3 regions of the Saccharopolyspora hordei genome follow, and region 3 is predicted to be linked to each of the others. Evidence: riboswitches for the same ligand, from Rfam matches in the RefSeq annotation. Region 3 holds a riboswitch; each other region holds the start of a gene.
The links. A riboswitch is a leader RNA that binds a small molecule or an ion and turns the genes downstream of it on or off. The one in region 3 is predicted to bind glycine.
Positions count from the first base shown of each region.

Region 1: it holds a riboswitch for glycine, as region 3 does, so the genes downstream of both, gcvH (glycine cleavage system protein GcvH) here and gcvT (glycine cleavage system aminomethyltransferase GcvT) in region 3, are expected to answer to the same signal.
Region 2: it holds a riboswitch for glycine, as region 3 does, so the genes downstream of both, gcvP (aminomethyl-transferring glycine dehydrogenase) here and gcvT (glycine cleavage system aminomethyltransferase GcvT) in region 3, are expected to answer to the same signal.

Region 1 covers NZ_JACCFJ010000001.1:1,639,141-1,642,406, reverse strand. Annotated here, with positions in the region: gene HNR68_RS07740 (L-serine ammonia-lyase) at 60-1,412, opposite strand; gene gcvH (glycine cleavage system protein GcvH) at 1,441-1,812, opposite strand; glycine riboswitch at 1,866-1,964, opposite strand; glycine riboswitch at 1,965-2,058, opposite strand; gene HNR68_RS07730 (PucR family transcriptional regulator) at 2,174-3,266, shown strand, end outside.
Region 2 covers NZ_JACCFJ010000001.1:4,021,900-4,025,165, reverse strand. Annotated here, with positions in the region: gene HNR68_RS18500 (bifunctional nuclease family protein) at 1-455, shown strand, start outside; gene HNR68_RS18495 (MerR family transcriptional regulator) at 726-1,295, shown strand; glycine riboswitch at 1,382-1,484, shown strand; gene gcvP (aminomethyl-transferring glycine dehydrogenase) at 1,658-3,266, shown strand, end outside.
Region 3 covers NZ_JACCFJ010000001.1:2,236,495-2,239,760, reverse strand. Annotated here, with positions in the region: gene HNR68_RS10495 (acyl-CoA dehydrogenase family protein) at 1-784, opposite strand, end outside; gene HNR68_RS10490 (TetR/AcrR family transcriptional regulator C-terminal domain-containing protein) at 886-1,539, shown strand; glycine riboswitch at 1,670-1,768, shown strand; glycine riboswitch at 1,769-1,870, shown strand; gene gcvT (glycine cleavage system aminomethyltransferase GcvT) at 1,990-3,093, shown strand; gene glyA (serine hydroxymethyltransferase) at 3,117-3,266, shown strand, end outside.

The DNA.
Region 1 (3,266 bases), 600 kb from region 3:
AGGTAGGTTCCCTTCCTCACCTCACCGGCGCGGACGGCGAGACGCCGCTCGCGCCGTGCTCAGCACTCGATGACGTTGACCGCGAGCCCGCCGCGGGCGGTCTCCTTGTACTTGACCTTCATGTCCCGGCCGGTGTCGCGCATCGTCTTGATCACCTTGTCCAGCGACACGAAGTGGTCGCCGTCGCCGCGCAGCGCCATCCGCGCCGCGGTGATCGCCTTGACCGAGGCCACCGCGTTGCGCTCGATGCACGGGATCTGCACCAGGCCGCCGATGGGGTCGCAGGTGAGCCCGAGGTTGTGCTCCATCGCGATCTCCGCGGCGTTCTCCACCTGCCGCGGCGTGCCGCCGAGCACCTCGGCCAGCCCGGCCGCGGCCATCGAGCACGCCGACCCGACCTCGCCCTGGCACCCGACCTCGGCGCCGGAGATCGAGGCGTTCTCCTTGAACAGCACCCCGACCGCGCCCGCGGCCAGCAGGAACCGCACCACCCCGTCCTCGTCGGCGCCCGGCACGAACCGCGTGTAGTAGTGCAGCACCGCCGGCACGATGCCCGCCGCGCCGTTGGTCGGGGCCGTCACCACCCGTCCACCGGCGGCGTTCTCCTCGTTCACCGCCAGCGCGAACAGCGTGACCCACTCCATCGGGTCGTCCTGCCCGGTCAGCGCGGCGGCCAGCTCCGCCGCCCGCCGCTTGACCTTCAGCCCGCCGGGCAGCTCCCCGGTGTTGCGGCACCCGTTGTCCACGCACTCCCGCATGACCTGCCAGATCTCCAGCAGGCCCGTGCGCACGGCGTCCTCGCTGCGCCACGACAGCTCGTTGGCCAGCATGACGCCGCTGATCGGCAATCCGGACTCGGCGGTGCGCTGCAGCAGTTCCGCACCGGTGCGGAACGGCATCGGCAGCTCGGTCTCGTCCGGCTTGATCCGGTCGGCCCCGGTGGCGTCCTCGTCGACGACGAAACCCCCGCCCACCGAGTAGTACACCGCGCTGTCCAGCTCGGTGTCCCCGCCGAACGCGGTGAACCGCATGCCGTTGGGGTGCACCGGCAGCGACTTGCGGCGGTGCATCACCAGGTCACGGTCCACGTCGAACCGGATCTCGTGCACACCGTCCAGCAGCAACCGCCCGGTCGCCCCGATCTCGGTCACCCGGTCCGCCACCGCGGCCGGGTCGACGACCTCTGGCCGGTGGCCCTCCAGGCCCAGCAGCACCGCCTTCGGGCTGCCGTGCCCGTGCCCGGTGGCGCCCAAGGACCCGAACAGCTCCGCCTTGACGCGCGTCACCTGCGACAGCAGTCCCGCGTCGCGCACCCGCCGCGCGAAGCGGCCGGCCGCCCGCATCGGCCCGACCGTGTGCGAGCTCGACGGCCCGATGCCCACTGAGAACAGGTCGAAGACACTGATCGCCATTGATCGCCTCCGCTGCTGCCGGGCGCCGCTACTGCTCGATCAGCTCGGCGTACTGCTCTGGCGTGAGCACAGCACCGGTGCTGGTGGCGCGCACCTCCAGCAGCCAGCCCTCGCCGTACGGCTCGGCGTTGACCAGCGCAGGGTCGTCCACAGCGGCCTCGTTGACCGCGACGACCTCGCCGGTGACCGGCGCGAACAGGTCGCTCACGGACTTGGTGGACTCCAGCTCGCCGCAGGCCTGACCGGCCTCGATCTGCTCGCCGACCTCGGGCAGCTGCACGAAGACGATGTCACCGAGGGCTTCGGCGGCGTGCTGGGTGATGCCGATGCGCACCAGCTCGCCGCGGTCCTGGATCCACTCGTGCTCTTCGGTGTAGCGCAGGTCCTGGGGCAGGGACATGACGGGAGGCTCCAAACGGTCAGGGGACGCCGGTAGCGCCCGGGATGTGCTGGGCCTCCCCCTCTGTTGCCGGAACCTGAGAGCTTCGCCGCAGACCAGCGGCTTGCACCGTGGGTGGCGCGCCGGCAGCGACGCGCGCTTTCCAGAGTTGCCTCGCCCGAACGGTCATGGGTGCCTGAGAGTTTGTGGGGAGTCTTGCTCCTTCGGCGCCTCGCGTCGTTGCGAGGTCTCTCCCGCTCGGGTTCGACGGCCGGTATGCGATTGTCGACGTGCTCAGCAACGATAAACGGGTCCGCTCTGGTGCCACAACGCCCTCCCCCGGCCGGCGGCCAGGCGACCGCAGGTTCTCAGGAGGCCGGTGATGCTGGACGTCCAGGCGCTGGTCGAGCGGGTGGGGCCAGCCCTGCTGCGGGCGGTGGTCGTCCCGGAATCGAGCAAGTGCGTCGGTGACGTCGTCATCGCCGAACCGGACCAGCACCCGACCGTGGTCGACGGCGACCTCGTGCTGGGGGTGGCCGTCGTGGACCGGGAGCAGGCGGTGGAGCTGGTGCGCGTCTGCGGTGAGCAGGGCGCGGCGGCGGTGCTGCTCAAACCGCCGATCGACGAACGGCTCGTGACCACGGCCGAGAAGACCGGGGTCGCGCTGGTCGAGGTCCGCCCGGAGTCCGCGTGGGCGCAGCTGGTGTGGTTGGTCCGGGCGGCGCTGGCCCGGACGGGCATCGACGAGCCGGACACGCGCACCGGCGTCGGCGACCTGTTCCGGCTCGCCGACGCGGTGGCCGACGTGGTGGACGCGCCGGTGACGATCGAGGACGCGCACTCCCAGGTGCTGGCCTACTCGGCCCGGCAGGACCTCACCGACCCCGCGCGGGTGTCGACGATCATGGGACGCAGGCAGCCGGCCGACGTGCTCGCCAAGTTCCGGGCCCGCGGCACGTTCCGCAAGATCAGCAAGGGCAGCTCGGCGATCTTCGTGCCCGCTCAGCAGGACGGCACGCTGCCCCGGCTGGTGGTGCCGATCAGGATGGGCGGCGAGCTGCTCGGTTCCATGTGGGCGGTGGTGCCCGGCGAGGTCTCCGAGGAGCGCGCGACGGCGTTCGCCGACACCGCTCCCCTGGTCGCGCTGCAGCTGCTGCGCTGGCGGGCGGTCGCCGACGCCGAGCGGCGCCGCAGCGCCGAGCAGGTGCGGCTGCTGCTGGAAGGCGGCGAGGGGTGGCGGGCCGCGGCCAACGAACTGGCGGTGCCGAACGAACCGCACCGGGTGATCGCGATCGAGATGCCCGCCTCCGCCGGCCCCGCCGAGGGGCACCGGCTCGCGCTGTGGGAGTGGATCACCCGGGGGATCGGCCGCCGTCCCCTGGTCACCGAGATCGGCACCATGCTCTACGCGGTGGTGCCGGACCGCGACCGCGGCGGCTGGCAGGAGTTGCGCAGCGCACTGGCCTCGCACGACA
Region 2 (3,266 bases), 1.8 Mb from region 3:
TCGGCGTGCGAGTGGAACTACCAGCCAACCAGCCGATCCTGCTGTTGCGCGAGGCGCACGGCGAGCGCTACCTGCCGATCTGGATCGGCTCGGTGGAGGCGACGGCCATCGCGCTCGAGCAGCAGGGCGTGCGGCCGCAGCGACCGCTGACCCACGACCTGCTCAAGGACGTCATCGGCGCCCTGGGTCGCGACCTCGAGCAGGTCCGGATCACCGATCTGCAGGAAGGCACCTTCTTCGCCGAGCTGGTGTTCGACGGGGACGTCCGGGTGTCGGCGCGGCCGAGCGACTCGGTGGCCCTGGCGCTGCGCGTCGGGGTGCCGATCCACGCCGACGAGTCGGTGCTCGACGAAGCCGGGTTGATCATCCCGGACGAGCAGGAGGACGAGGTCGAGAAGTTCCGCGAGTTCCTCGACTCGGTCTCCCCGGAGGACTTCCGCGGCGCGGACACCTGAGGGTCCGCGCACCGGTAGGAGCAGCACCGGCCCCCGCCTGCGCCCGCAGGCGGGGGCCGGCTCGTCCGGGTGCCCGCGCGTCGCGTTGACCTCCCCGCGAGGCAGGCATACCGTCGGGTTGAGCGAAATCGCCCCGGTGTGATTCAGCGGGTGACTGCCGATGCGTCGGTGCTACCGGACCGCGGTCGGCGGGGCGGTTCGCGGCCCCGACCGAACCGGTCGGGCGCTGGTGATCGTCGTCGGCGACAAGCCGGACGAGGGGAGGCAGGCGTGGTCGAGGAAGCGTCCAACGGGGATGCTGCCGTGGAGCAGGGTGAGCTGTTCCCAGACGCCTCGCTGCCGGACGAGTTGGTCGGCTACCGCGGGCCGGCCGCCTGCCAGATCGCCGGCATCACCTACCGCCAGTTGGACTACTGGGCGCGCACCAAGCTGGTCGGCCCGTCCATCCGCGGGGCGGCCGGCTCCGGCTCGCAGCGGCTGTACTCGTTCAAGGACATCCTGGTGCTCAAGGTGGTCAAGCGGCTGCTGGACACCGGGGTGTCGCTGCACAACATCCGGGTCGCGGTGGAGCACCTGCGCAACCGCGGCGTGCAGGACCTGGCCAAGCTGACGCTGTTCAGCGACGGCACGACGGTCTACGAGTGCACCTCGGCCGAGGAGGTGGTCGACCTGCTGCAGGGTGGCCAGGGGGTGTTCGGCATCGCCGTGAGCGGTGCGATGCGCGAGATCAGCGGCACCATCCACGAGTTCCCGGCCGAGCGGGCCGACGGCGGCGAGATGGTGAAGGCCGAGGACGAGCTGTCCCGCCGTCGCCGGGAGCGGAAGGCCGAGACCGGCTGACCGGTCGGCCGGTCACGCCGACTGTGCTCCAGGTCGCATCGGCGGTCCGCGGACCCGGTCTGATCGGGTAGGCTGCGACACATCGTCGACCCCGTGCGGGAGAGTCCGGCCCGGCGCCCAGCCGTGGTCGGCGCCGAAGGAGCAACCCTCCCCGACAACCTCTCAGGCCACCCGGACCGCACGGGCGAGATGCCTCTGGAAAGTGGGGGTGCCACGGCAGTGGTGCCGCCCCGCCGACGGTGCAAGCCCGGTCCCCGGGCGAAGCTCTCAGGCGTTCGCTTCGCGAGCAGTGACAGAGGGGGAGAGCAAGGCAGCCGAGGCTGCACTGCTGCCCCTGTTCGCCGCGATGATTGAGGTTCGCGATGTCCGACGTGACGCACGATCGCATCCCCCTGGCAGCCCTGGAGCACGGAACGCCGTTCGCTGACCGGCACGTCGGGCCGGCCCCGGCGGAGCTCGCCCACATGCTCGACGTGATCGGTGTCGGTTCGCTGGAGGAGCTGGGCCGCAGCGCCGTGCCGGACGCGATCCGGGAGGACGACCTGCGGCTGTCCCTGCCCGAACCGGCCACCGAGTCGGCGGCGCTGGCGGAGCTGCGCGAGCTCGCGCGCCGCTGCACCCCGCACACCGAGATGATCGGGCTCGGGTACTACGGCACCACGACCCCGCCGGTCATCCGGCGCAACGTGCTGGAGAACCCGGCCTGGTACACCGCCTACACGCCGTACCAGCCGGAGATCTCGCAGGGCCGGCTGGAGGCGCTGCTGAACTTCCAGACGATGGTGGCCGACCTGACCGGCGTCCCGGTGGCCAACGCGTCGATGCTCGACGAGGCGACCGCCGCGGCCGAGGGCATGACGCTGGTGCGCCGCGCCGGGAAGTCGAAGTCGCCGCGGTTCCTGGTCGACGCCGACACCCTGCCGCAGACCATCGCGGTCATCCAGACCCGCGCCGAGCCGCTGGGCATCGAGGTCGTCGTCGCCGACCTGTCCGAGGGCCTGCCCGAGGGCGAGTTCTTCGGTGCGCTGCTGTCGTACCCGGGCGCCTCGGGCGCCGTGCGCGACCACGAGGCGGTCATCGCCGAGGTGCACGAGCGCGGCGCGAAGGCCGTGGTGGCGACCGACCTGCTGGCGCTGACGCTGCTGCGCCCGCCGGGGGAGATCGGTGCGGACGTGGTGGTCGGCAGCTCGCAGCGCTTCGGCGTGCCGATGGGCTTCGGCGGCCCGCACGCCGGGTTCATGGCCGTGGCCAAGGGCCTCGAGCGGCAGCTGCCCGGACGGCTGGTCGGGGTGAGCGTGGACGCCGACGGCAACCAGGCCTACCGGCTGGCGCTGCAGACCCGCGAGCAGCACATCCGCCGCGAGAAGGCCACCAGCAACATCTGCACCGCGCAGGTGCTGCTGGCCGTGGTGGCCTCGATGTACGCCGTCTACCACGGCCCGGCCGGGCTGCGGGCGATCGCGACCCGCACGCACCGGATGGCGGCCGTGCTGGCCGAGCAGCTGCGGCGCGGCGGGGTCGAGGTGCTGCACCGGGACTTCTTCGACACGGTCATCGCGAAGGTGCCGGGCCGGGCCGACGAGGTCGTGGCCGCCGCGCGCCGCGGCGGCATCAACCTGCGCCGGGTGGACGCCGACCACGTCGGCGTCAGCTGCGACGAGACCACCACGCGCGCCCACCTGGCGACCGTGTGGCGGGCGTTCGGCATCGACGGCGTGGACGTCGACGAGCTGGACGCGCAGACCCCGGACGCGCTGCCGGAGGCGCTGCTGCGCACCTCCGAGTACCTGACGCACCCGGTGTTCCACACCCACCACTCGGAGACCTCGCTGCTGCGCTACCTGCGGCAGCTGTCGGACAAGGACGTCGCGCTGGACCGCAGCATGATCCCGCTGGGCTCGTGCACCATGAAGCTCAACGCGACGGCCGAGATGGAGCCGATCACCTGGCCGGAGTTCGGCGACCTGCACC
Region 3 (3,266 bases):
CGACCAGCCGCTCGCAGGCGCCGAGCGCCCGGGCGGGCAGCATGTAGCGGCCGCGGCCGATCCACTGCATGGCGAGCTTGAACCCGTGCCCGACCTCGCCGAGCACGTTGCCCTCCGGCACCCGCACGTTGTCGAAGACCAGGGACGCGGGCTGGCGCTCCCACGGGCCCATGATGTCGATCGGCTCGGACTTCCAGCCCATCTCGCGGTCGACCAGGAAGCAGGTGACGCCACCGTCGGCACCCTTCTCCTTGTCGGTGACGGCGAAGACCATGACGAAGTCGGCGTCGATGCCGCCGGTGATGAACGTCTTCTCGCCGTTGATCACCCACTCGGAGCCGTCCTTGACCGCCGTGGTGCGCAGGTGCTTGGCGTCCGACCCGGCGCCCGGCTCGGTGATCGCGAAGCAGGACTTGCGCGTGCCCTCGATGGTCGGCAGCAGGTAGCGCTGCTTCTGCTCCTCGTTGGCGTGGTAGAGGATGTTGTCGGCGTAGCCGCCGAACCGGAACGGCACGTAGGTGCGGCCGAGCTCGACCTCGATGAGCGCCGACATCACCGCCGACAGGCCCATCCCGCCGTACTCCTCGGGCGTCTGGATGCCCCAGAAGCCGGCTTCCTTCGCCTTCAGCTGCAGCTCGCGCTGCTCGTCCTTGGTCAGGCCCCGCTCACCGGCCCGCTCCCGACGCAGCACCTCGGGCTCCAGCGGGACGAGCTCGCGCTGCACGAAGTTGCGCACCCAGTCCCTGATGTCGCGCTCGGTGTCGGAGAGCGAGAAGTCGACCATCGCCGGATCCTTTCCCTGCGGCCATCTAACTAACATCGTTAGTTTTGTGGCAGCCTAGGACGACGCTGACGAGCGTGGCAAGGGATCGACGAGGAGACGCCGTGCCCAGACCGACCACTCCCCGGTTGTCACCGGACCGCATCCGCCGCGTCGGTCTGGAGATCATCGACGCCGAGGGGCTCGAAGCGCTGTCCATGCGCCGGCTCGCCGAACGGCTCGGGGTGCGCGCGGCCTCGCTGTACAACCACGTCTCGACCAAGGAAGACCTGCTGCACGAGATCGCCGACGACGTCATGGCCGCGGTCGACGTCTCCGGCTTCGAGCAGGACTGGACGACCGGCCTGCGCGTCTGGGCCCGCTCCTACCGGGCAGCGCTGGTCGCCCACCCCAACCTGGTGCCGTTCCTGGCCTCCGGCCCGGCCCGCCGGGAGAACGCCCTGCGCCGCGCCGACGCGGTGCACGGCGGCCTGACCAGCGCGGGCTGGCCGCAGCGCTACGCCACGATGATCGGCGCCTCGACGAAGTACCTGGTGGTGGGCTCGGCGATGGGGTCGTTCAGCGGCGGCTTCCCGGACGACGCGGAGCTCTACGACGAGCGCTTCCCGCACCTGGGCAAGGCCCACCTGCTCCGCGAGCACGCCGCGGAGATCGACGAGGCCAGCTTTGAGCTCGCCCTCGAAGCCCTCATCGACGGCCTGCGCACGCAGTACCGCGAGCTGCGCGAGAAGAGCCGCACCCCCGGCGACACCCGGTGACCGGGAGGGGACGCCTCCGCAACGCCCCGGTCGGCGACCGCGGGTCAGCACGAGATCACTCGCCCGTCCGGTTGACGTGGGTCACCGGGGGTTCGTAGCGTCCAAGTCGCACAACCCAATACAGCGCCGATGACGTCGTGCGGGAGAGACTCCGGCCCAGGCGGGACCGGAGCGCCGAAGGAGCAATACTCCCCAGCAAACTCTCAGGCACCGGCACCGCACGGCACCAGGCGATCACGGAGAAAAGCAGGAGCGACGACGCTCCTCGCCCACGGTGCAAGTCACCGCTCGACGGTGGCGAAACTCTCAGGCCAATGACTCCGGGGAGACCGCCCGACCAGCGCCAAGCCCGCGCAGGTCGGGGTCGAGGTGCCCCCGTAAGGTTGGGCGCAGTGAGCTGACCGGCCCTCGACTGCCGACCGGCGCCCACCAGGAGGAGTCACAACAACCATGTCGTCGCCACGACGGACGCCCCTGCACCACGTGCACGAGGCGCTCGGAGCCACCTTCACCGAGTTCGCCGGTTGGCAGATGCCGCTGCGCTACTCGGGCGACACCGCCGAGCACAACGCGGTGCGCACCGCCGCCGGCCTGTTCGACCTGACCCACATGGGCGAGATCCGGATCAGCGGTCCGCAGGCCGCCGACGCGCTGGACTACGCGCTGGTGGCCAACGCCTCCGCGATCAAGCCCGGCCGCGCCCGCTACACCATGATCTGCAACCCGCAGGGCGGTGTGCTGGACGACCTGATCGTCTACCGGCTGGCCGAGCAGGAGTTCCTGGTGGTGGCCAACGCCGCGAACGCCGCCGTGGTCTCCGCCGAGCTGGCCGAGCGGGTCACCGGGTTCGACGCCCGCCACGAGGACGTCTCCGACGACCACGCGCTGATCGCGGTGCAGGGCCCGAACGCCGTGGCGATCCTGGAGCCCCTGACCGACACCGACCTCTCCGGCGTCAAGTACTACGCGGGCTACCCGTCCCGGGTCGCGGGCAAGGACGTGCTGCTGGCACGCACCGGCTACACCGGCGAGGACGGCTTCGAGCTGTTCACCGCGCCCGGTGACGCCGAGGCCGTGTGGCAGGCGCTGACCGAGTCCGGCGCGCAGCACGGGCTGCAGCCGGCCGGGCTGTCCTGCCGCGACACGCTGCGGTTGGAGGCGGGGATGCCGCTGTACGGCAACGAGCTCTCCGCCGACCTCACTCCCTTCCACGCCAACCTCGGCCGGGTGGTCAAGCTCGACAAGCCCGGCGACTTCGTCGGCAAGGAGGCGCTGGCCGCCCTCGCGGACAAGCCCACCGAACGCACCCTGGTGGGTCTGACCACCGACCAGCGCCGCGCGCCCCGGCACGGCTACCGCGTGCTGGACGCCGACGGCGCCGAGGTCGGCGTGGTGACCAGCGGCGCGCCGTCCCCGACCTTGGGCCACCCGATCGGGATGGCCTACGTCGATCGCGACCACAGCGAACCCGGCACGCAGCTGCAGGTCGACATCCGCGGCAAGGCCGTCGCGGTCCAGGTCGTCGAGCTGCCGTTCTACCGCCGCAACGCCTGAGAGACACAACAGGAGGCAACACCATGTCGACACCGGACCTGTTCAACGATCAGCTGGCCGCGGTGGACCCAGAGGTGGCGGCGGCGGTCCGCGCTGAACTCGACCGCCAGCAGACCACGCTGGAGATGATCGCCTCGGAGAACTTCGCCCCCCAGGCCGTGCTCGAAGCGCAG